Regions from separate parts of the Streptomyces sp. NPDC093094 genome, predicted to be linked through region 2. Evidence: predicted binding sites of a transcription regulator. Region 2 holds the regulator's gene; the other holds the start of a gene.
The links. Region 2 encodes HspR, which represses chaperone genes until heat shock. Its sites were predicted from a motif close to TTGAGNNNNNNNNNCTCAA; they were not measured.

Region 1 (10,387 bases), on a different contig from region 2:
AGGACCAGTTCATCGACGGCATGGCCTTGATCGCGCGCACCATCGCGTACCCGATGAGGTGCGTGAAGGAGATCTTCCCGCCGCGGGCGCGCTTGAGGTGGTTGTTGATGACGATGCGGTTGTCGAACAGCAGCTTCACCGGGACGGCGCGCACCGAGGTGGCGGTCGGCACGTCCAGCGAGGCGTCCATGTTCTTCACGACGGCACCGGCCGGGCCGCGCAGCGTCACGAACTCCGGACCTGCCGGGGCCTCGGTCGCCGGGGCGGCCTTGGCGGCGGCCGGCTTCGGGGCGGCGGCGGGCTTCGCCGGAGCCGGAGCCGCCGCGGCCGGAGCCGGGGCGGGGGCCGGGACGGCGGCGGGCCGGGCGGCCTGAGGGGCCTGCGCGGCCGGAGCCGGGGCGGCGGGAGCTGTGGTGGTGGTCTCCGCGGCCCCCGCGGCCGCGGTACCCGCCGGAGCCTGGGACGCGGCGGCCCCCGGCTTGTAGTCGGCGAAGAAGTCCCACCAGGCACGGTCTACCGAATTCGGGTCCTGGAGGTACTGCTGATAGATCTCGTCGACGAGCCACTCGTTGGCACCGAACGCGGCGGCGGGATTCTTACCCGCTTGGTCGGCCTCGGTGGTAGGGGCGCTCGAGTTACTGGGGGACTGTGGCGACACGGCGGCAACCGCCCTCTTCCGCTTCACAAGGTGATGGACAGCGGGAATAAAGGCTACGCCTCCAAGACCGAGAAGGTCAGGCCAGGTCGGTTCATCGTCGCGTAAGTCACATTACAGCGGGTGTTTCGGGGCCGTAAATGGCGGGAAGCAAGCGGGGTTCCGCTTCTGTGAGGTCGCTCAGAGGGTGCGTCGATGCAGGTCCGGCGCCTGATCGGCGGGGACCTGTGCCTGATCACACGTGTCCGTCAGTGCGGACGCCCGTGGATCTTGGGACTCCGGTTCGAACCCTACGTCAATTCGACGGGTGAGGGACCCCTGGAAGGGTGACAAGGATCCGGCAGCCCCGCTCGGATTCGGCCACCCCGATCCGGCCGCCGTGCAGATCCACGGCCCAGCGGGCGATCGCCAGCCCCAGTCCGGTGCCGCCGTCGCTGCCCGGCCCGTGCGGCCGGGTCATCGCGCCGCGGTTGAACCGCTCGAAGACCTTGTGCCACTCCGACTTCGGGATGCCCGGCCCCTCGTCCAGGACCTCCAGCTCCAGCGACTCCGGATGCGGGCCGCGCCGCGCCTTCACCGTGACCCGGCCGTGCGGGGGGCTGTGCTTGACCGCGTTGTCGATGAGATTCGCCACCACCTGGTGGATACGTTCCGGGTCGGCGTGCGCGGTCAGCTCCGGCGGCGACACGTCCAGCGCCAGATGCACGTCCGCGCGCGTGTGGCTGCCCGAGCCGGAGGTGATGCCCGCGCGCGCCGAGGCGACCATGTTGGACTCCTTCAGCACGCCCGAGAGGTACGGCCACACCTCGAAGCGCCTCGTCTTCAGCGGGACGACGCCGTTGTCCAGCCGCGACAGGTCCAGCAGCTGCTCCACCAGCCGGCCGAGCCGCTCGGTCTGCTTCAGTGCCGTGCGCATGGTCTCGGGGTCGGCCTCGGTGACCCCGTCCACGATGTTCTCCAGCACCGCGCGCAGACCCGCGATGGGGGTCCGCAGCTCGTGCGAGACGTTCGCCACCAGCTCCTTGCGCTGACGGTCCTGCGCCTCCAGCTCGTCGGCCATGACGTTGATCGTCTGGGCCAGGTCGCCCAGCTCGTCCCGGCGGTTCTCGCGCACCCGGCGGGTGTAGTCGCCGTACGAGATCGAGCGGGCCACCAGGTTCATCTCGTCCAGCGGCGAGGTCAGCGAGTGGGCCACGAACTGCGTGATCAGCAGCGTGGCGATCATCGAGAAGACCGTGATGAAGCGCAGCTCCGTCTTCGTGTGCACGGCGATCACCGACAGTCCGGTGGTGATCAGCACCGAGATGACGACCAGGGCGCCCAGCTTGGTCTTGACCGAGAACGGGCGTACGCCGCCCCGGGGCTCCCCGGGGCTCCTCCGCGCGGCCGGCCGCCCCCCGCTCATGGCGTCGGGGTCTCCAGGGCGTAGCCGACGCCGTGCACCGTGCGGATCCGCTCGGCGCCGATCTTGCGCCGCAGCGCCTTGATGTGGCTGTCGACCGTCCGGGTGCCGGAGGCGTCCGCCCAGTCCCACACCTCGGCCAGCAGCTGCTCCCGGGAGAGCACCGCGCGCGGGGTGTTCGCCAGGCAGACCAGCAGGTCGAACTCGGTGGGGGTGAGGTGGACGTCCTCGCTGCGCACCCGGACCCGGCGCTGCGCGTGGTCGATCTCCAGCTCGCCGAGGCGCAGGATCCCGCTGCGGGGCGTCGTGGCCGCCAGCGCGGCCCGCTCCACCCGCCGCAGCAGTACGTGCACCCGGGCCGCCAGCTCCCGCATGGAGAACGGCTTCGTCATGTAGTCGTCCGCGCCGACGCCCAGCCCGACCAGCATGTCCGTCTCGTCGTCGCGCGCGGTGAGCATCAGCACCGGCACCGGACGCTGGGCCTGCACCCGGCGGCAGACCTCCAGGCCGTCGAAGCCGGGCAGCATGATGTCGAGGATCAGCAGGTCCGGCTGCCATGCCTCGGCGGTGTCGACCGCGGAGGGCCCGTCGCCCGCGGTCTGCACCAGGAATCCCTCGGCGCGCAGGCGGGCCGCGATGGCGTCGACGATCGTCGCGTCGTCCTCGACCACCAGCACCCGGCGCTGCGCACCCGGTGCGGCCGTCGCCGTGCCGTTGTTGTGGGAGGTGTGTGTCTGCTCCATCGCCCGCCCCTGAAGTGTGCTTTCCGGAATCCGTGGGGTGATCCCGTGTCTGCGGTCGACGCTTGAAAGATCGGCGTCAGGGAAGCAGCGTACGGGGAGTCACCTCGGCATTGCTATCCAGGTCCGACGCCGAGATGCACGACGTCCGGAACGCCCCGGGCAACGGGGATCTCTTCGGTACGCACATGCCGGAATCCGGCATTCCGCAAGGTTTCCTCGAAACCGGGAGAGGGCTGCGCGGACCACACGGCGAGCACCCCGCCGGGCGTCAACGCCCTTGAGCAGGCAGCCAGTCCGGCCGGCGAGTACAGGCTTCCGTTGTCCTCGGACACGGTCCAGTCCGGTCCGTTGTCGATGTCCAGACAGAGTGCGTCGTACGTGGCGCATGTCTCATGGACATGGGCGACGAGATCGGCTTCCAGGATCCCGGTGCGGGGATCGGCGAGGGCCTCGCGGGACAGCTCCGCGAGCGGCCCCTCCCGGTGCCAGTCGATGACGGCCCGCTCGCGCTCGACCACCGTGATCCTTCCCCAGCGGGGGTCCGCCGCGGCGTGTGCGAGCGAGAAGCCGACGCCCAGGCCGCCGACCAGCACATGCGGCCGGGCGCGTCCGTCCAGGGCGTCCAGCGCCGCGTCGACGAGCAGCCGCTCCGAGCGTCCGTCCGAGGTGTCCATCAGGAAGCAGCCGTTGGCGATGATCTGGAGCAGATCACCGTGGCGGCGCAGGACGACCTCGCCGTGGGGGCCCTCGCGACGGTCCAGCACCTGCGGGGTGTCGTAGGAGGTGGGCATCGGCCCATCCTGGCAGTTGCCTGACGGTTCGTTGACGGAATTTCCACCGGCGGCGGGTCCGCCGGTGTCCGCCACCCGAACGAGGGCTTCCGTCCGGGCCTCCCGCCCGTCACCCCTGCGGACGGGCGGCGCCCGGCGCCGCGGGTCCTGTGCCGCGTGTGCCCGCAGGGGCCGTGCGCACGGCTCCCCGTGCCTCTCGGGGGCGCCGCGTCACGGTGTGCCGTCACCCCTGCGGACGGGCCGCCTCGTGTCCGCCGAGCGATCTCGCGCTCGTCAGCAGGGCCCTGGTCGTCCAGCCCAGGGACGTGTACAGGGCCCGGCCCGCCGGGGTGCCGGCGAGGACGCCGGTGCGGGCGCCCTGCTCCGCGGCGGTGTGCTGGAGCGCGCGCATGACGAAGGAGCCGAGGCCCCGGCGGCGATGGGCGGGGCTGGTCTCGATCTGGTCGGCCACGGCGCCGGAGCCGGTGACGGCGATCTGGCCGCGGGCGGCGAAGGAGCCGTCCCCGGCGGCGAGCATCACCCGGGTCACGCCTCCGGCCGTCCAGGAGCGCACCCGGTAGCCGGCGGGCGGCGCGGGCGCGGCGCACGGCGGGAGCGGGGCCGACATCAGGTAGCCCGGCTCGGGGTCGACCCACCAGGAGCCGTCCAGCCACCCCGCGGTCCGCGCGGGGTCCCGGAACACCTTCAGCCACACCCCCTCGCCGGTCACCGACGCCGAGACCGCACGGACGGTCTTCTCCTCGACGTCGTCGCCCACCGCGCCCAGGACATGCCGGGTGACCTCCTTCGCCAGCCCCGAGTCGATCGTCCAGCCCCAGGGCTCGGCGTGGGGCGGCGCCGCCCCACGCGAGACCACCCAGCCGTCGATCCAGCTCCGTACGATGCCGTCCATGTCCGCCCCGTAATGGTCTCTGGTGTCGATTGGCTATTACCTGGCCGACGATATTCGGCGGTCTCACCCTCGCGACAGACGTGATCGCTCAGAGCGAACAAGAGCCCGGGAACATCTCGGGGCTCACATGCATTGAGTCGGCATAGCTCAACTTGACTGCCGAAGGGGAGATCATGGCTGCTGAGTCCACGGCGTTCACACCGCTGGCCCTGCCTGTGCTGCCGCTCGACGACGAGGTCGTGCTGCCCGGGATGGTCGTTCCGCTGGACCTCAACGACACGGAGGTACGGGCCGCGGTGGAGGCCGCCCAGGCCGCCGCCCGCACCGAGCCCGGCAAGCCCAGGGTGCTCCTGGTGCCGCGCATCGACGGGACCTACGCCGGCACGGGCGTGCTCGGCACCGTGGAGCAGGTGGGCCGGCTGGCCGACGGCGACCCGGGCGCGCTGATCCGCGGCCGTGGCCGCGTGAGGATCGGCGCGGGCACCACCGGTCCCGGCCGGGCGCTGTGGGTCGAGGGCACCCGGGTCGACGAGAAGGTGCCCGAGCCGCTGCCCGGCCACGTGGCCGAGCTGGTCAAGGAGTACAAGGCCCTCGCCACGACCTGGCTGAAGAAGCGCGGCGCCTGGCAGGTCGTCGACCGGGTGCAGGCCATCGACGAGGTGTCCGCCCTCGCCGACAACTCCGGTTACTCGCCCTTCCTGACCGTCGAGCAGAAGATCGAGCTGCTGGAGACCGCCGACCCGGTCGTCCGTCTGAGGCTCGCCACCCAGCAGCTGCGCGACCACCTCGCCGAGCAGGATGTCGCCGAGACCATCGCCAAGGACGTCCAGGAGGGCGTCGACAAGCAGCAGCGCGAGTTCCTGCTGCGCCGCCAGCTCGAAGCCGTCCGCAAGGAGCTGCGCGAGCTGAACGGCGAGAACTCCAAGGACTCGGCCGAGGAGTCCGACGACTACCGCGCCCGCGTCGAGGCCGCGGATCTGCCCGAGAAGGTCCGCGAGGCCGCCCTCAAGGAGGTCGACAAGCTGGAGCGCTCCTCCGACCAGTCGCCCGAGGGCTCATGGATCAGGACCTGGCTGGACACGGTCCTGGAGCTGCCGTGGAACGAGCGCACCGAGGACGCCTACGACATCCAGGGCGCCAAGGCCGTCCTCGACGCCGAGCACGCGGGCCTGGAGGACGTGAAGGCGCGCATCACCGAGTACCTGGCCGTCCGCAAGCGGCGCGCCGACCGCGGGCTGGGCGTCATCGGCGGCCGGCGCGGCGGGGCCGTGCTCGCCCTCGTCGGACCGCCCGGCGTCGGCAAGACCTCGCTCGGCGAGTCCGTCGCCCACGCGATGGGCCGCAAGTTCGTCCGGGTCGCCCTCGGCGGCGTCCGTGACGAGGCCGAGATCCGCGGCCACCGGCGCACCTACGTCGGCGCGCTGCCCGGCCGGATCGTGCGTGCGGTCAAGGAGGCCGGTTCCATGAACCCGGTCGTCCTGCTCGACGAGATCGACAAGGTGGGCTCCGACTTCCGGGGCGACCCGGCGGCCGCGCTGCTGGAGGTCCTGGACCCGGCGCAGAACCACACCTTCCGCGACCATTACCTGGAGGTCGAGCTCGACCTCTCGGACGTCGTCTTCCTGGCCACGGCCAACGTCCTGGAGGCCATCCCCGAGGCCCTGCTCGACCGGATGGAGCTGGTCCGCCTGGACGGCTACACCGAGGACGAGAAGGTCGTCATCGCCCGGGACCACCTGCTCCCGCGCCAGCTGGAGCGGGCCGGCCTCGGCGCCGACGAGCTCACCCTCGACGAGAGCGCGCTGCGCAAGCTGGCCGGCGAGTACACCCGCGAGGCGGGTGTGCGCACCCTGGAGCGGTCCATCGCGCGGCTCCTGCGCAAGGTGGCGGCCCAGCACGAACTGGGCGAGCGGGAGCTGCCGCTCACCGTCACGGACGCCGACCTGCGCGGTCTGATCGGGCGGCCGCACCATGTGCCCGAGTCGGCGCAGGACCCGGCCGAGCGCCGTACGGCGGTCCCGGGCGTGGCGACGGGCCTCGCGGTCACGGGCGCGGGCGGTGACGTCCTCTTCGTCGAGGCGTCGCTGGCCGACCCGGAGACCGGCGCGGCGGGGCTGACCCTGACGGGCCAGCTGGGCGACGTGATGAAGGAGAGCGCGCAGATCGCCCTGTCCTTCCTGCGCTCCCACGGCGCCGAGCTGGAACTGCCCGTCGGCGACCTGAAGGACCGCGGCGTGCACATCCACTTCCCGGCGGGCGCGGTCCCGAAGGACGGCCCGAGCGCCGGCATCACGATGACCACGGCGCTGGCCTCGCTGCTCAGCGGGCGGCTCGTGCGCACCGACGTGGCCATGACCGGTGAGGTCTCGCTGACCGGGCGGGTCCTGCCGATCGGCGGGGTGAAGCAGAAGCTGCTCGCGGCCCAGCGGGCCGGGGTGACGACCGTGATCATCCCCAAGCGCAACGAGGCCGACCTGGACGACGTCCCGGCCGAGGTGCTGGACAAGCTCGACGTCCACCCCGTGACCGACGTCCGCCAGGTCCTCGAACTGGCGCTCGCGCCCGCCGCTCGGGGCGTGACGCCGGAGGTCCCCGTGGCGGCGTAGGGAGCACCTCCCGGGCGTTGAGCGCCGGGGGAGGACGCCAGGGGAGAAGGAGGAGGCCCGGGTCCCGTGAGGGAGGCCCGGGCCTTCGCCGTGCGCCTTCACCCCTGGGCGGATCAGCCCAGCGCGAGGGCCTGGACGCGGTCCAGCGCCCCGTTGAACCGGTTGTGGTCACCGACCGTGGGGCCGGTCGAGGTGTACTGCCACATCGTCTGGTAGCCCCAGCCCGCGGGCAGTTCGCCCACCGCCGTCGCGTACCGGGCGATCCACAGCGGGTTCGAGGCGCCGAAACCGCCGTAGTTGCCCGTGCACTGCTTCCACCAGCTGGTGGCCGTGTAGATGACGGCGTCGCGGCCGGTGCGGGCCCTGTACCGGTTCAGGAAGTCACCGATCCAGGCGACCATCGCGGACGGCGTCCTGCCGTAGCAGGCGGCGCCGTAGGGGTTCCACTCGATGTCGAGGGCGCCGGGCAGGGTCCTGCCGTCGCGGGACCAGCCGCCGCCGTGGTCGACGAAGTAGTCGGCCTGGGCCGCGCCGCCGGTGGTGTCGGGGGTCGCGAAGTGGTACGAGCCGCGGATCATGCCGACGCCGTACGAACCGCTGTACTGCCGGGAGAAGTAGGGGTTCGTGTAGTACGTCCCCTCGGTCGCCTTGACGTAGGCCCACCTGACCCCGCTGTTCCACAGCGTGCTCCAGGCGACGTCGCCCTGGTGGCTGCTGACGTCCACGCCCTCGGTCTGGGCCGCTCTGCCGGGGACCGGAGTGCCGTGCCGTCCGTCGTGGGGGACGACTCCCATGCCCATGTGGGCGGAGCCGCGGGGCGGTGTGTCCGCCGCGGAGGAGGGCGAGGCGAGCAGCAGGGAGAGGACGGCGAGCAGGGTTCCGGCGAGGAGGGGGCGCCGGGGGCGAGTGGTTCCGGGTCCGCGCACGCGCATGGCGATGCCTTTCGAAGACTCGGTGGTGCCCGGTGGGGGGAAATGCGTGGCATGGCGTGGGCATGCCAGTATGTGCCGGGTACGAAGCTACGCACGTAGACCTCCGGGAGGGAAGAGGGTCCGGACACCGCCGTTGGTCTACGCCTGCGAAATACTGACCGAGCTGCGGCGATGGCCGCTCGTGGCGGAAACTTTCAGGAACGGGAAACCGGGCAGGGGTGCTGACGTGCACGAGGACGGGAACGACGGCGGGCGCCCGGGAGAATCCGGCCCGCCGGCGAGTGGTGTGGACCAGGAGTTCCTGGCCCTGGAGCGTGAGCTGACGGTCTTCCTGCGGCGTGCCCGCGCCAACCAGGGCGAGATGGCCCGCGAGGTCCATCCGGATCTGGAGTCCTCCGCGTACGGCCTGCTCGTCCGCCTCGACGAGAGCGGCGGCCAGCGTGCCACGGACCTCGCCGCCTACATCGGCGTCGGCAAGGCCACCATGTCCCGCCAGCTGCGCGCCCTGGAGGAGCTGGGCCTGATCGCCCGCGAACCCGACCCCGCCGACGGCCGCGCCTGGCTGGTGCACCTCACCATGGAGGGCCGCACCCGCGTCGGCCGGGTCCGCGAGGCCCGCCGCGCCCGGTACGTCAGCAAGCTCGCCCACTGGGACCGCCGCGAGGTCGCCGAGCTGGCCCGGCTGCTGAACCACCTGAACAGCGGCATGGAGAAGTAGCCCCGGCCGCCGCCTGCGTCTCCGCCGGGGGCCGGGGGCCGGGCTGTCGGGCGGCCGGCGCGGCTCACAGGTCCACGAGGACCACCGTCGCGTCGTCGTGGACCTTGCCGCGCCCCAGGTGCGCCCGCCGCCCCGCGTCCTCCCGCTCCCGTTCGCGCACGCGCTCGACCAGGGCCCGCGCACCCTCCTTGCGGAGGCGGGCGAGCAGGTCCGTCCAGTCACCCTCGCGGAAGGTCTCCGTCCAGCGGGTCGCCCCGTCCGTGAGCGCGGCCAGGGCGCGCACCTCGGCGCGGGGGAGTGTGCCGGTGACCGCCCGCACCGACACGGACGGGTCGGCGGCGGCCGTGAAGAAGCCGCCCTCCTTGTTGCGGGCGGCGGCGTCCAGGATCTCGTCGGAGACCCGCAGCTCGCGCGGGACGCGGTCGAGCCGGTCGTCCCGTACGGCGGTGACGGCGCCGTCCATGCCCTCCACCAGCAGCGTCGAGTCGGACAGGACCAGGTGCTCCACGCGCTGCGCGTCCCAGCGGGCCAGAACCACCGTGGCCTGAGGGGTGCGTGGGTGAGAAAGGTCACAGGTGTGCCTGTGTGACTCCGCGGTACGAGCGACAGCGAGGGCGAGGATCCCGGAGAGGGGGACATCCGGTAGTGAAACGGTCAGTTCGGTCAGGGCGCCGCCCAGCCGTGCCGTGTACCAGGGGACGGAATGCAGACAGCCGGTCCCGCCGCGCGGCGGCGTCACCCCGTCCAGCGCCACGAGCGAACCGCCCTGTCCGCAGGCGGATGTACCGATCCCCGCGAAGTCCTCGTTGGGGCGGGCCGGGTCACCGGGCTCGGAGACGAGTTCGGTTCGCATCCGGCCAGTCTGCACGACCCCCTCACTTCCTTCGCCAAACGCTGGCAGGTGTCCGGGAATCGACGCACCGGCGCAGGTCAGGCGTCGGGTTTGGGGTGGAATACCGCACTCCGGGAAGGCGTGGCGGCGAATACTGTCAAAGCCCGCCCGCCACGTCCAACCGGCCCGCCGCGCAAGGCCGCCGCACGGGCCGGGAGAACTTGCCCGCCAACTCCCCTCCGATGTTCACTCCTTCGGGTGGCGGGTCCGGTGATGCGCGGCCACTGCCCACCGGCACTGGGAGGGTCTGGAGCCCTAACCCGGTGTGCGCGCACCAGTTGCACCGATTGACGGAGTGTCACCCGGGCCCATGAGTACACGAGTACAGGAATGCGAGCACCGGTGCAGATGACGCGGCCTCGGCGCACAGGCAGGCAGACGGCCCCCCAGGGGGGCCCGGAGCAGCAGCCCGGCACCCCGGCCGGCAAGGGACGGCCCACCCATGTACGCAACCGGCTCATCGTCGCCGTCGCCGTGGTGGCGGCGGCCGTCGCCGGTGCGGGCGCCCCTTCGGTGCTCGCCGCGTCGGGACAGCTGAAGGACACCCAGGACCTGGTGACCCTCGCCGAGCAGACCCGGGACGCGCTCACGCTCGCCCACTCGCTCGCCGACGAGCGCGACGAGGTCACCTCCTTCGTCGCCGCCGGACGCCCCAGGTCCAAGGCGCCCTCGGAGCAGCGCAGCACCCGGGTCGACCGGCAGGTGGACGAGCTGCGCGCCGTCTCGGACATCCCCGCCGCGCTGCGGGACGACCTG
Region 2 (10,387 bases):
GGCCCTGGCGATCCGCATCCCCGCCCTCGTCGACCACCTGGCCACCGTCTTCGACCGCCTCTGGCGCCTGGCCACCCCCATGCACCCCGAGGCGGTCCGCCAGCCCACCCTCAACGGCATCACCCCCCGTCAGCGGGCCATCGCCGTCCTGCTCGTCGAGGGGCACACCGACGCCGTCATCGCCGGCCGGCTCGGCATGAACATCCGCACCGCCCGGATCCACATCGCCAAACTCGCCGCCACCCTCGGCAGCGACAGCCGCGCCCAGCTCGGCTACCTCATCGCACGCTCGGGCATCCTCGACCAGGAGGGAGCGCACCCGTGACCCCGGCGCCGCATCCGCAGCACGGCGTGGACGAGATGTGTCCCCCCGGCACCCGGCTCTACGAACAGGCCCTGCGCCTCGGGCACCTCAGCCGCACGGACGCCGAGAGAGCCGCGCCGTGCCTGCTGGACCACGGCCTGCTCCAGCCGGCCGTCACCGACCCCCACCGGCTCGAACCCGTCGCCCCCGCCCTGGCCCTGCACCGGATGCTGCGCGCCTCCGCGCAGGCCGTCGCCGAACAGCGGCGCCGCGAGGCCCGGCTGGCCGAGATGTTCGAGCCGCTGATGCGGCTGGACGGACGGCGCACGGCCCCTGCGGAGCTTCCGGCGGTGACGGTGCTCACCGGCACCGAGCGGATCAACCGGGCCATCACGGAGGCCATGACGGAGGCGACCGGCGAGGTCCTGTGCGTCCAGCCGAACAGCAACCACAACACCAGCCGCGGCGAACACGCGCAGGCCGTCGCGCTCGAACGCGACCAGGAACTCCTCGACCGCGGACTGCGTATCCGGACCCTCTACCAGCACACCCAGCGCCACATGCCGCTCGTCTCCGGCCGCTACGAGACGCTGCGCGGCGACGCGGAGGCCCGCACGCTGGACGAGGTGACCGACCGGCTCATCGTCGTCGACCGCACGGTCGCCTTCATCCCCGGCGACAAGGACGGCAGCCTCGCGCTGGAGGTGCGTGTCCCCGCCCTCGTCACCTATCTGGCGACCGCCTTCGACCGGTTGTGGCGTCTGGCGACCCCCATGTACCCGCAGGCCGTCCAGCAGCCCACCCTGGACGGCGTCACGCCCCGCCAGCGGGCCATCGCCGCACTGCTCGTCGAGGGGCACACCGACGCCGTCATCGCCGACCGGCTCGGCATGAACATCCGCACCGCCCGCGTCCACATCGCCAAACTCGCCGCCACCCTCGGCAGCGACAGCCGCGCCCAGCTCGGCTACCTCATCGCACGCTCGGGGATCCTTGATCGGGAAGGGTGAGCCCGGCCGGTGCCGTGCCGGGCACCGGGCCGTCCAGCCCGACCTGCGCTATCCGGACGCCCAGCTGCGTACGGCTCGCCGCCCCCAGAGTCTCCGACAGCCGGGCGATATGGGCCCGGCAGGTGCGCACGCTGATCCCCAGCCGCTCGGCGATGACCGCGTCCTGGTGGCCCTCGGCGAGCAGCACCGCGATGGACTGCTCACGGTGCGAGATGCCCTCGATGCCGGGCTCCGGGATCGCGGTGGTCAGCGGGATCGCCGCCCGCCACAGCCGCTCGAAGACCGTCGCCAGATACTCCACGAGCCCCGGGTGACGCAGTTCCAGCGCGACCGTCCGGTCGGTGTTGGCGGGGATGAAGGCGACCGTGCGGTCGAACAGGATCAGCCGGTCGATGACCTCGTCCAGGGTGCGCGCCTCGACCGCGTCGCCCATCAGCTCCAGATAGTGCAGCAGACCCTGGCCGTGCCGGGCGACATGGTTGTACAGGTCGCGCATCCGCACCCCGCGGGAACGCAGCGCCAGCGCCCGGTGCAGGCCCTCGGTCAGCTCGTGCTCGCGCCGGATGCCGCCGGGCTGCACGGTGAGCACCTCGGACGTGCACGCCTCGGTCGCCTCGTCCAGGGCCGCCGTGATCCGCGCGGGCCCGTCCAGCACCCGGATCGCCGCGCCCTCGCCGCCCACGGGGGGCTGTGAGCCGCCGCCCAGCGCCGCGTACCGCTCCACGGCGGCCACGGCCGCGCCCACCCGCCGCTGGCTCGCGCTGACCTCGTCGTACACACCGCGCAGCAGCCGGGTCATGACCTCCTGCGGCGCGGTCGGCACCAGCCATTCCATGTCGTCGGGGTCCGGGTGCAGCAGGGCCAGGTCGAGGAGGCACGCGGCCTGCTCGGCGTCGGCGCGGCTCACTCGGCCCCGTCGTACGGCCCGCGAGTACACCCGGTCCCCGAGCTCGCACAGCCGGTCGGCACCGTGTGGGTGCTCCTCCGTCCCGCGCCCGGCCATCGCCCATTCCACCCCCGACTCCCGCCTCTCGCAGCGCAACTATGCGCGGCCCGGACCGGCTCCCGCAACACGGCTCCGCCCACCATGAGGGCGGGAAACCGCTGCTATGCCCGGGTTACTCCCTGCCCCCGGAACATCCGCGTGCAACATGCTGAAAGCAGCGGGAGCCCGGCCGGAGCGTGCGAGCAGGGAAGGCGGGGCGCCCCGGGCGGCCGTCGTTCGACGGCCGCCGGACTTTCGTTCGACCGGGGAGAGGGACGGCGGGTGGCACACGTGGCCGGATCACACCGGTCCCGCGCGGAACTAGCCGAGGTTCGCCGAGGCGCAGTCGTCCTTGTACTCGTCCGTGCAGATGTCGGACACCTTGTAGATGCCGTCCGCGATGACCGTGTCGGTGATGTTCTCGCGGGTGAGGGCGATCACGCTCACGAGCTGTGCGGGGATGTCCTCGTGGGTGGGGCTGTCGACCTTGTCGCGGGTGAGGGCGTCGAACTGGATGTCACGGCCCTGGACACGCGCGACGGCCATCTCGGCGGCGGCCTCGGCCTCCGCCGGGTAGGACTTGTAGACGCTCATGTACTGCTCGCCGGCGACGATCCGCTGGACCGCGTCGAGCTCCGCGTCCTGGCCGGTGATGGGCGGCAGATCGGTGACGCCCGCGGCCTGGAGGGCCTTGATGATGCCGCCCGCCATGGCGTCGTTGGCCGAGTAGACGGCGACGATGTTGTCCGCGCCGACCGAGTTGATCGCCTCGGTCATGTTGGCCTGGGCGTTCTTCGGGTCCCAGTCCGCGGTGTCGTAGGACTTGGCGATCGTCACCTTGCCCTCCAGCTCCGACGTCGCGCCGTCCTTGAACTGGCCGGCGTTGGGGTCGGTGGGCGAGCCGTTCATCATGACGATCTTGTCGGAGGAGTCGACCTTGGGGCCCATCGCGTCCAGCAGGGTACGGCCCTGCACCTCGCCGACCAGCTCGTTGTCGAAGGAGATGTAGGCGTCGATCGGGCCCTCGGCCAGGCGGTCGTAGGCGATGACCGGGATGCCCGCGTCCTTGGCACGCTGCACGGCGCCCGCGATGGCCTTGGAGTCGACCGCGTCCAGCAGGATGACGTCGACGCTGTCGGCGACCATCTTCTCGAGCTGGCTCTCCTGCTTGTCCGCGTCCTGCTCGGCGTTGGCGTACACCACCTTGCCCTGCTTGCGGGTGAGAGCGGCGACCTTGTCCCGAATGATCGGGTAGTCGAACTTCTCGTACCGGGAGTTCTTCTTCTCCGGCAGGAGCAGGCCCACCTTGATGTCGTTGCCCTTCGTGGGGCTCGCGTCGCTGCTGTCGCCGGCCGCGTCGAGCACGCCGCAGCCTGCGAGCGAAAGGGTCAGCGTGGACGCGGCCACGGTCATGGCGATACGACGCATTCGGGGGCTCACTTCGGTGTGTTGCGGTCATATGGGCGCCACATCACGCCCAGGTGACTGGAAGCCAACGCGTCAGCGCCACTCACCGTCAAGACTTATCACTTAACGAGATGACAACATCGCTTTCTGTTCAGGGTGTGAAGACTCTGCGAAATCCCCGCACAACCAATGGGGCTCCTCGGAAGTCATGATCACGAAAAGTCCACGAGATCCACGGACCTCCGACTTCGCTGTACCGCTCTGAGGGGACCTCATGTACCGACCCAGACGCACCACAGCCGCCACCGCGACCGCGGTGGTGCTCGCCGCCGCGGGCGGCCTGCTCACCTCCGTCACCGTACCCGCCTCCGCCGCACCCGCCTCCTCCGCCGCCGCCGGCTGCGCCTCGCCGGTGTTCGAGCGGCAGTTCTTCGCCGGCACCACCTTCTCCGGCACCCCGGAGAAGACCGACTGCGACGACACGATCGCCGAGAACTGGGGCGCGGGGGCCCCGGCGTCCGGCCTGCCGTCGAACCGGTTCGGAGTCCGCTGGTCGGTGACCCGCGACTTCGGCTCCGGCGGCCCCTTCACCCTGACCGCCTCCGGGCAGGACGGCATACGCGTCTACCTCGACGGCGCGCTCCGGATCGACCTCTGGAAGAACACCTCGAAGACGGTCTCCCGGACCGTCGACGTCACCGTGCCCTCCGGGGAGCACAGCCTCCGCGTCGACTACGTCAACTGGTCCGGGCCCGCGGCCGTCCGGTTCGACTACACCCCGCGCACCTCCCCGGCGGCCGACCAGGTCGCCCCGCTCGCCCCCGCCGGTGTCGCCGCGTCGTACGACGGGACGGCCGGCCGCGCCTCGGTGACCTGGGCGCGGAACGGGGAGATGGACCTCGCCGGGTACCGCGTCTACCGCCGCGCCGCGGAGGGCGGCGACTTCCTGCCGGTCAGCGGTGCCGCCCTGCTGACGGAGACCTCCTTCACCCAGGACCTGCCGGCCACCGGAGCCGCGTACACCTATCAGGTGCGGGCCGTCGACCTGGCCGGCAACGAGTCGGCGGGCGGCACCGGGCCGACCGTCACCACCGCCGACCGCACCGCCCCCGCCCTCACGGCACCGACCGGCAGCCACGACAACTGGCTCGGGGTTCTTCTGGAGTGGACCGCGGGCGAGGAGGACCTGACGTACGACGTGTACCGGGCGTCCTCCCCCGACGGCGAGTTCACCCGCCTGGCCACGGTCCGCACCCCCGGCCACCGGGACGAGCAGGCGCCCTACGGCGAGACGTCGTACTACCGCGTCACCGCCACCGACGCCGCCGGGAACAGCACCACCTCCCCGGTGCTGGAGTTCACCCGGCCGCTCGCGGTGCCCTCCATGGACGGCACCCGGATCGCCGACGACGACAGCGGCGTCGAGGTCTCCTGGACCTCGCCCGCGGCCGGCCCCACGGCGTTCCGGGTCTACCGCTGGAACCGCTTCGACGAGAACGCCGTCCCCGAGCCGGTCGCCTGCGAGCCCCGCCGCACCGGCAGCCCGGCGGACCTCCGGCCCCGGTACGCGTGCACCGACACCACCGCCGAGACCGGCGTGACGTACTGGTACCGGGTCCACACCGTCGACGCCCAGGGCCGTGAGTCCGAGCCGTCGCAGCCGAGCAGCGTCACCCGCACCGACCGCGTGGCGCCTCCGGCCGTCACCGGCCTCGCGTACACGAGCACCGAGTACGGCACGGTCCTGAGCTGGGACGAGAGCCCCGTCGCGGACCTCGCCCGCTACGTGGTCCACCGCGCCCCCGCCGACGATCCCTTCGCCGCCCTCGAACGGATCGCGGAGGTCGCCCCCGGCACCACCGGCTGGGCCGACGTCCAGCCGGCCGACGACCAGTCCTGGATCTACTACGTCGACGCGGTGGACACCTCCGGCAACTCCGTCCACGCGACGGGCTCCCTGTCGGACGTCGCCCACGTCGAGGCCAACGAGTACCACCTCGGCCCGGCGTACAACCTCCCCTTCACCTACGACTGGGCCCTGTCCGCCGCCACGGACGACTCCTCACGGGCGCGGCTGGCGTGGACCTGCACCACCGGCGGCTGCCCGGCCACCGGCTTCCACGTCTACCGCTGGGACCGTGCCACGGAGGAGTGGGTCAGGCTGACTTCGCAGCCCCTGTCCGGCGACACCAGGGCCTACACGGACGCCGCCACCCCACGCGGCACCACCAGCCACTACACGATCACCGCGGTCGCCGCGGACGGCACGGAGACCGCCGCCCGCCACACCTCGGTCGCGACCGCCCCGATCCCGTCCTGACCTGTGGAATCAAAGGCTCCGGCGCTGTTGCGAAGCAGTGACGGACCGCCTATGGATCAAGGATGAAACAGCAGTGAAGATAGGTGCACCGCCGACCGCCGGGGGGACCCGGAGAACCGGGAACCGGCCGGAGGCGGGGCACCTCTCTTTCGTCTTCGTGCATTCACCGCTTTATGCGTTCATGTCTTCACCGCTTCATGCGTTCACCACTTCACGGCTTCATGCGTTCACCGCTTCACGGCTTCATGCGTTCACCGCTTCACGCGTTCACCGCTTCACGCGTTCACGTCTTCATGTGTTCACGCATTCGCGTTTCACGTCTTTCGTCTTCCGTCCGTCTCGTCCAGTGATTCCTGGGGGGAGTCCACCATGTCCGCTCGTCTCGCCGCCGCCCGCCGTATCCGTACCGTGGCCGCGGCCGCCCTGGTCGCCGCCGTCGCCGGTACCGCCTTCGTCCCGGCCGCCGCGACCGCCGCGGAAGGGACGGGCAAGCCGCTGACCATGACGCTGGGCGCCCCCGTACCCGACAGCACGGTCGAACGCGGCGGAGACACCCGGTCGATGACGCTGACGGTCACCAACTCATCGGACCGGGCACAGGACTTCCGGGCATGGCTGCCCGGCACGGCCGAGGGCCCGAGCCCGCTGCTGAAGGACTCGGTCGTCTTCGGCGTCACCGCGCTCGACGCGCCGGCCACCAAGTCCGCGACGGGCCGTCAGGACGGCCAGTGGCAGGGCCTGTTCTTCCCCGCCTCCGGCGACGCCTCCTCCGCCTTCTCCGTCCCGGCCCACGAGGAGTTCACCTGGAAGGTCACCTTCGGCCTGGGCGCGAGCTACCCCGGCAACGACGGAGACTTCACCCTGACCGCCCAGCCGCTGGGCGGCAACGTCACCGCCGACCCGGCCCGCAACACCGTGGTCCTCGACACCGAGCCGGCGATCGAGCCCGGCACCCTGGAGGTCCGGCTGGACCCGACCGCCGGGGTCGTCCTGCGCCCGGGCGAGCACGCCGCGATGGCGCTGTCCACCCTCGCCACCGGCCCCGGGGAGTTCCCCGCCGAGATCGACCGCACCCTGGTGATCGACGCCTCCGAGGACATGGACTTCGGCCTGAAGGCCGAGATCGGCGGCAGGACCGTGAAGCTCGCGGAGCCCGCCCCGAACCGCTTCGAACTGCCCGCCCTCCCCAAGGGCTTCGGCTCCGCCGCAGGCCGGGACGTGCTGAAGCTGGACCTCTCGCTGGACAAGGGCTCCGAGGTCGCGAAGGAGACCCGGGTGAGGCTCCACGCGCTGTACGAGATGGAGGAGGGGCAGCCGTTCGTCGACTCCCTCGCCGACGCCCGGATCCGCCCGGCACAGACCTCCACCGGGTCCCCGTCGCCCTCGGCGTCGCCGTCCACGCAGCCGTCGTCGCCGGCCCCGTCGGCCACCCCGGCCGAGTCCGCCTCCCCCGGCGCCACCGCGGCCCCGTCCGCCGCCACGACCACCGCCGCGGCCGGCACGACCGGCGGCACGTCGGGCGGTACGACCACCACCGGCGCCCTCGCCTCCACCGGTTCCGGCGCCGGCCTGTACGCCACCGTCGCGGGTGCCCTGCTCGCGCTCGGGTTCGCAGCGGCCGCGATCGGCAGGCGCCGTCGCGCCACGGCCGCCTGACGCCTGAAGCCTGACGCCTGACGCCACTCCACGCCGCTTCACGCCGCGGCACACGGAAGGGCCCGGAGGTCTGTGACCTCCGGGCCCTTCCGTGCGTTCGTCCCGCGTGCCGTCGTGGGTCAGTCGCCCGGCTGCTGCCGCTTCGGCCGCCACACCACCAGTGCGCTGGTCTGCTGCACCTCCTGGTACGGCACCAGGTCGCGCCGGTACGACGCGTGCACCGCGGCCTCGCGCTGCTGCATCGCCGCCGCGGCCCCGTCCAGGGCCGCCTGGAGCTCCGCGGCCCGGGCCTGGAGCGCCGCGACCTGGTTCTCCAGTTCGATGATGCGCTTGATGCCGGCCAGGTTGATGCCCTCGTCCTGCGACAACTGCTGCACCTGGCGGAGCAGTTCGATGTCACGGGCCGAGTAGCGGCGGCCCCGCCCGGCCGTGCGGTCCGGGGAGACCAGGCCGAGGCGGTCGTACTGACGCAGCGTCTGCGGGTGCAGGCCCGAGAGCTGGGCCGCCACCGAGATGACATAGACCGGGGTCTCGTCGGTCAGTTCGTACGAGAATCCCCCGCGCTGACGGGGACGACGACCGTCCATCTGACTCAGGCTCCCTTCGCGGCCTCGAACAGCTCCGCCCGCGGGTCCTCGCCCGCGGTCGCCTCGCGATACGCCTCCAGGGCGTCACGAGCCTTCTCCGACAGCCCCGCCGGAACACTCACCTCGACGGTGATCAGCAGATCGCCGCGGGTGCCGTCCGTGCGGACCGCTCCCTTGCCCCGCGCCCGCATGGTGCGGCCGTTGGGCGTGCCCGGGGGCAGCTTCAGCGTGACGGCGGGGCCGCCCAGGGTGGGCACCCTGACCTCGCCGCCGAGGGTCGCCTCGGTGAAGGTCACCGGCACGGTCACGGTCAGGTTGTCGCCCTTGCGGCCGAAGACCGGGTGCTCGCCGACATGGACGACGACATAGAGGTCGCCGGCCGGGCCGCCGCGCTCGCCGGGGGCGCCCTTGCCGCGCAGCCGGATCCGCTGGCCGTCGGAGACCCCGGCGGGGATGCGGACCTGCATGGTGCGGGAGGACTTGGCCCGGCCGCTGCCCTTGCAGACGTCGCAGGGGTCCTCCGCGATCAGACCGCGGCCCTTGCAGTCCGGGCAGGGGTCGGTGAGGGAGAAGCCGCCGCCCGAGCCCCGCGCGACCTGGCCGGTGCCGACGCAGGTCGGGCACACACGCGGTGTGCCGTTCTTGTCGCCGGTGCCGGAGCATGCCTTGCAGGGGGCCTGGGAGGACATCCGCAGCGGGACGGTCGCGCCCTCGATGGCCTCGGTGAAGCTCAGCGTGACCTCGGACTCGATGTCCTGGCCGCGCTTGGGCTGGGTGCGGGTGCCGGTGGCGCCGCCCCGGTTGAACAGGCCCCCGAGGACGTCGCCGAAACCGCCGCCGAAACCGCCGCCCGCGTTCTGGGCGTTGCCTCCGAAGAGGTCGCCCAGGTCGAAGTTGAACGAGCCTCCGCCCGCGCCCGGCCCCGGGCGGAAACCGCCGTTGCCGAACAGCGCGCGGGCGTCGTCGTACTCCTTGCGCTTCTTGGGGTCGCCGAGGACGTCGTTCGCCTCGGAGATCTCCTTGAAGCGTTCCTCGGCCTTGGCGTTGCCCTTGTTCGCGTCCGGGTGGAACTCCCGGGCGAGCTTGCGGTAGGCCTTCTTGATCTCGGCCTCGGTGGCGTCCTTGGGGACGCCGAGGACCTTGTAGTAGTCCTTCTCGATGAAGTCCTTGGTGCTCATCCCCGACGTCCCTCCTTCCCCTCGGTGTCTACGTCAGCCCTCCTCAGGGCCGTTGTCCTTGTCGTCGCCCGCCGTGTCCTCCTCGGACCCCTCGGCCTTGACCGTCTGCGCACCCGGCTGCGGCTCGGCGACGGCCACCCGCGCGGGGCGGATGGTGCGCTCGCCGATGCGATACCCCGGCTGGAGGATCGCGACGCAGGTCGTCTCGGTGACGTCCGGCGCGTAGGAGTGCATCAGGGCCTCGTGGATCGTCGGGTCGAAGGGCTCGCCCTCCTTGCCGAACTGCTGGAGACCCATCTTGGCGGCGACGGTCTCCAGCGACTCCGCGACGGACTTGAAGCCGCCGACCAGCTCGCCGTGCTCCCGCGCGCGCCCGATGTCGTCGAGCACGGGCAGGAGTTCGGTCAGGAGGTTCGCGATGGCGATCTCCTTGACCGCGATCCGGTCGCGCTCCACTCGGCGGCGGTAGTTCTGGTACTCGGCCTGGAGCCGCTGGAGGTCGGCCGTGCGCTCACCGAGCGCGGTGCGGACCTGGTCCAGCTGAGCCAGCAGACCGGCGTCTGCGGTTCCGTCCCCGGCCGGGGCCGCCCCCTCTTCGGGGGCGGCCTTCGGCTCGGCGTCGTCAGGGGTGGCGCCGGAGGGGACGTCGGGCTTCTCCTCGAAGCCCGGGGTCTCCTCCGTCACGCGGCACCGTCCTTGCGCTCGTCGTCGACGATCTCGGCGTCGACCACGTCGTCGTCGGCCCGGCCGGCGTCCTCGGTGGGGGCGCCGCCCGCGGCCTGGGCGGCCTGGGCGTCGGCGTACATGGCCTGGCCGAGCTTCTGCGAGACCGCCGCGACCTTCTCGGTGGCGGTGCGGATCTCGGCGGTGTCCTCGCCCTTGAGCGTCTCCTTCAGCTCGGCGACGGCACCCTCGACCTCGGTCTTGATCTCGCCGGGGA

Region 1: a site for HspR is predicted at 4,616-4,634, ahead of lon (endopeptidase La). Genes of this name have one in related genera too.

Annotation. Positions count from the first base shown of each region.
Region 1 is NZ_JBIVOX010000007.1:134,926-145,312, reverse strand. Features, by position in the region: gene ACIQGV_RS16745 (multifunctional oxoglutarate decarboxylase/oxoglutarate dehydrogenase thiamine pyrophosphate-binding subunit/dihydrolipoyllysine-residue succinyltransferase subunit) at 1-658, opposite strand, end outside; gene ACIQGV_RS16740 (sensor histidine kinase) at 951-2,060, opposite strand; gene ACIQGV_RS16735 (response regulator transcription factor) at 2,057-2,800, opposite strand; gene ACIQGV_RS16730 (spermidine synthase) at 2,914-3,591, opposite strand; gene ACIQGV_RS16725 (GNAT family N-acetyltransferase) at 3,815-4,483, opposite strand; gene lon (endopeptidase La) at 4,657-7,089, shown strand; gene ACIQGV_RS16715 (lysozyme) at 7,203-8,021, opposite strand; gene ACIQGV_RS16710 (MarR family winged helix-turn-helix transcriptional regulator) at 8,248-8,739, shown strand; gene ACIQGV_RS16705 (hypothetical protein) at 8,804-9,592, opposite strand; partial or broken gene ACIQGV_RS16700 (nitrate- and nitrite sensing domain-containing protein) at 9,974-10,387, shown strand, end outside.
Region 2 is NZ_JBIVOX010000005.1:246,680-257,066, reverse strand. Features, by position in the region: gene ACIQGV_RS12290 (helix-turn-helix transcriptional regulator) at 1-325, shown strand, start outside; gene ACIQGV_RS12285 (LuxR C-terminal-related transcriptional regulator) at 322-1,314, shown strand; gene ACIQGV_RS12280 (LuxR C-terminal-related transcriptional regulator) at 1,277-2,317, opposite strand; gene ACIQGV_RS12275 (sugar ABC transporter substrate-binding protein) at 2,621-3,727, opposite strand; gene ACIQGV_RS12270 (PA14 domain-containing protein) at 3,981-6,026, shown strand; gene ACIQGV_RS12265 (hypothetical protein) at 6,396-7,682, shown strand; gene ACIQGV_RS12260 (heat shock protein transcriptional repressor HspR) at 7,802-8,269, opposite strand; gene dnaJ (molecular chaperone DnaJ) at 8,275-9,447, opposite strand; gene grpE (nucleotide exchange factor GrpE) at 9,481-10,131, opposite strand; gene dnaK (molecular chaperone DnaK) at 10,128-10,387, opposite strand, start outside.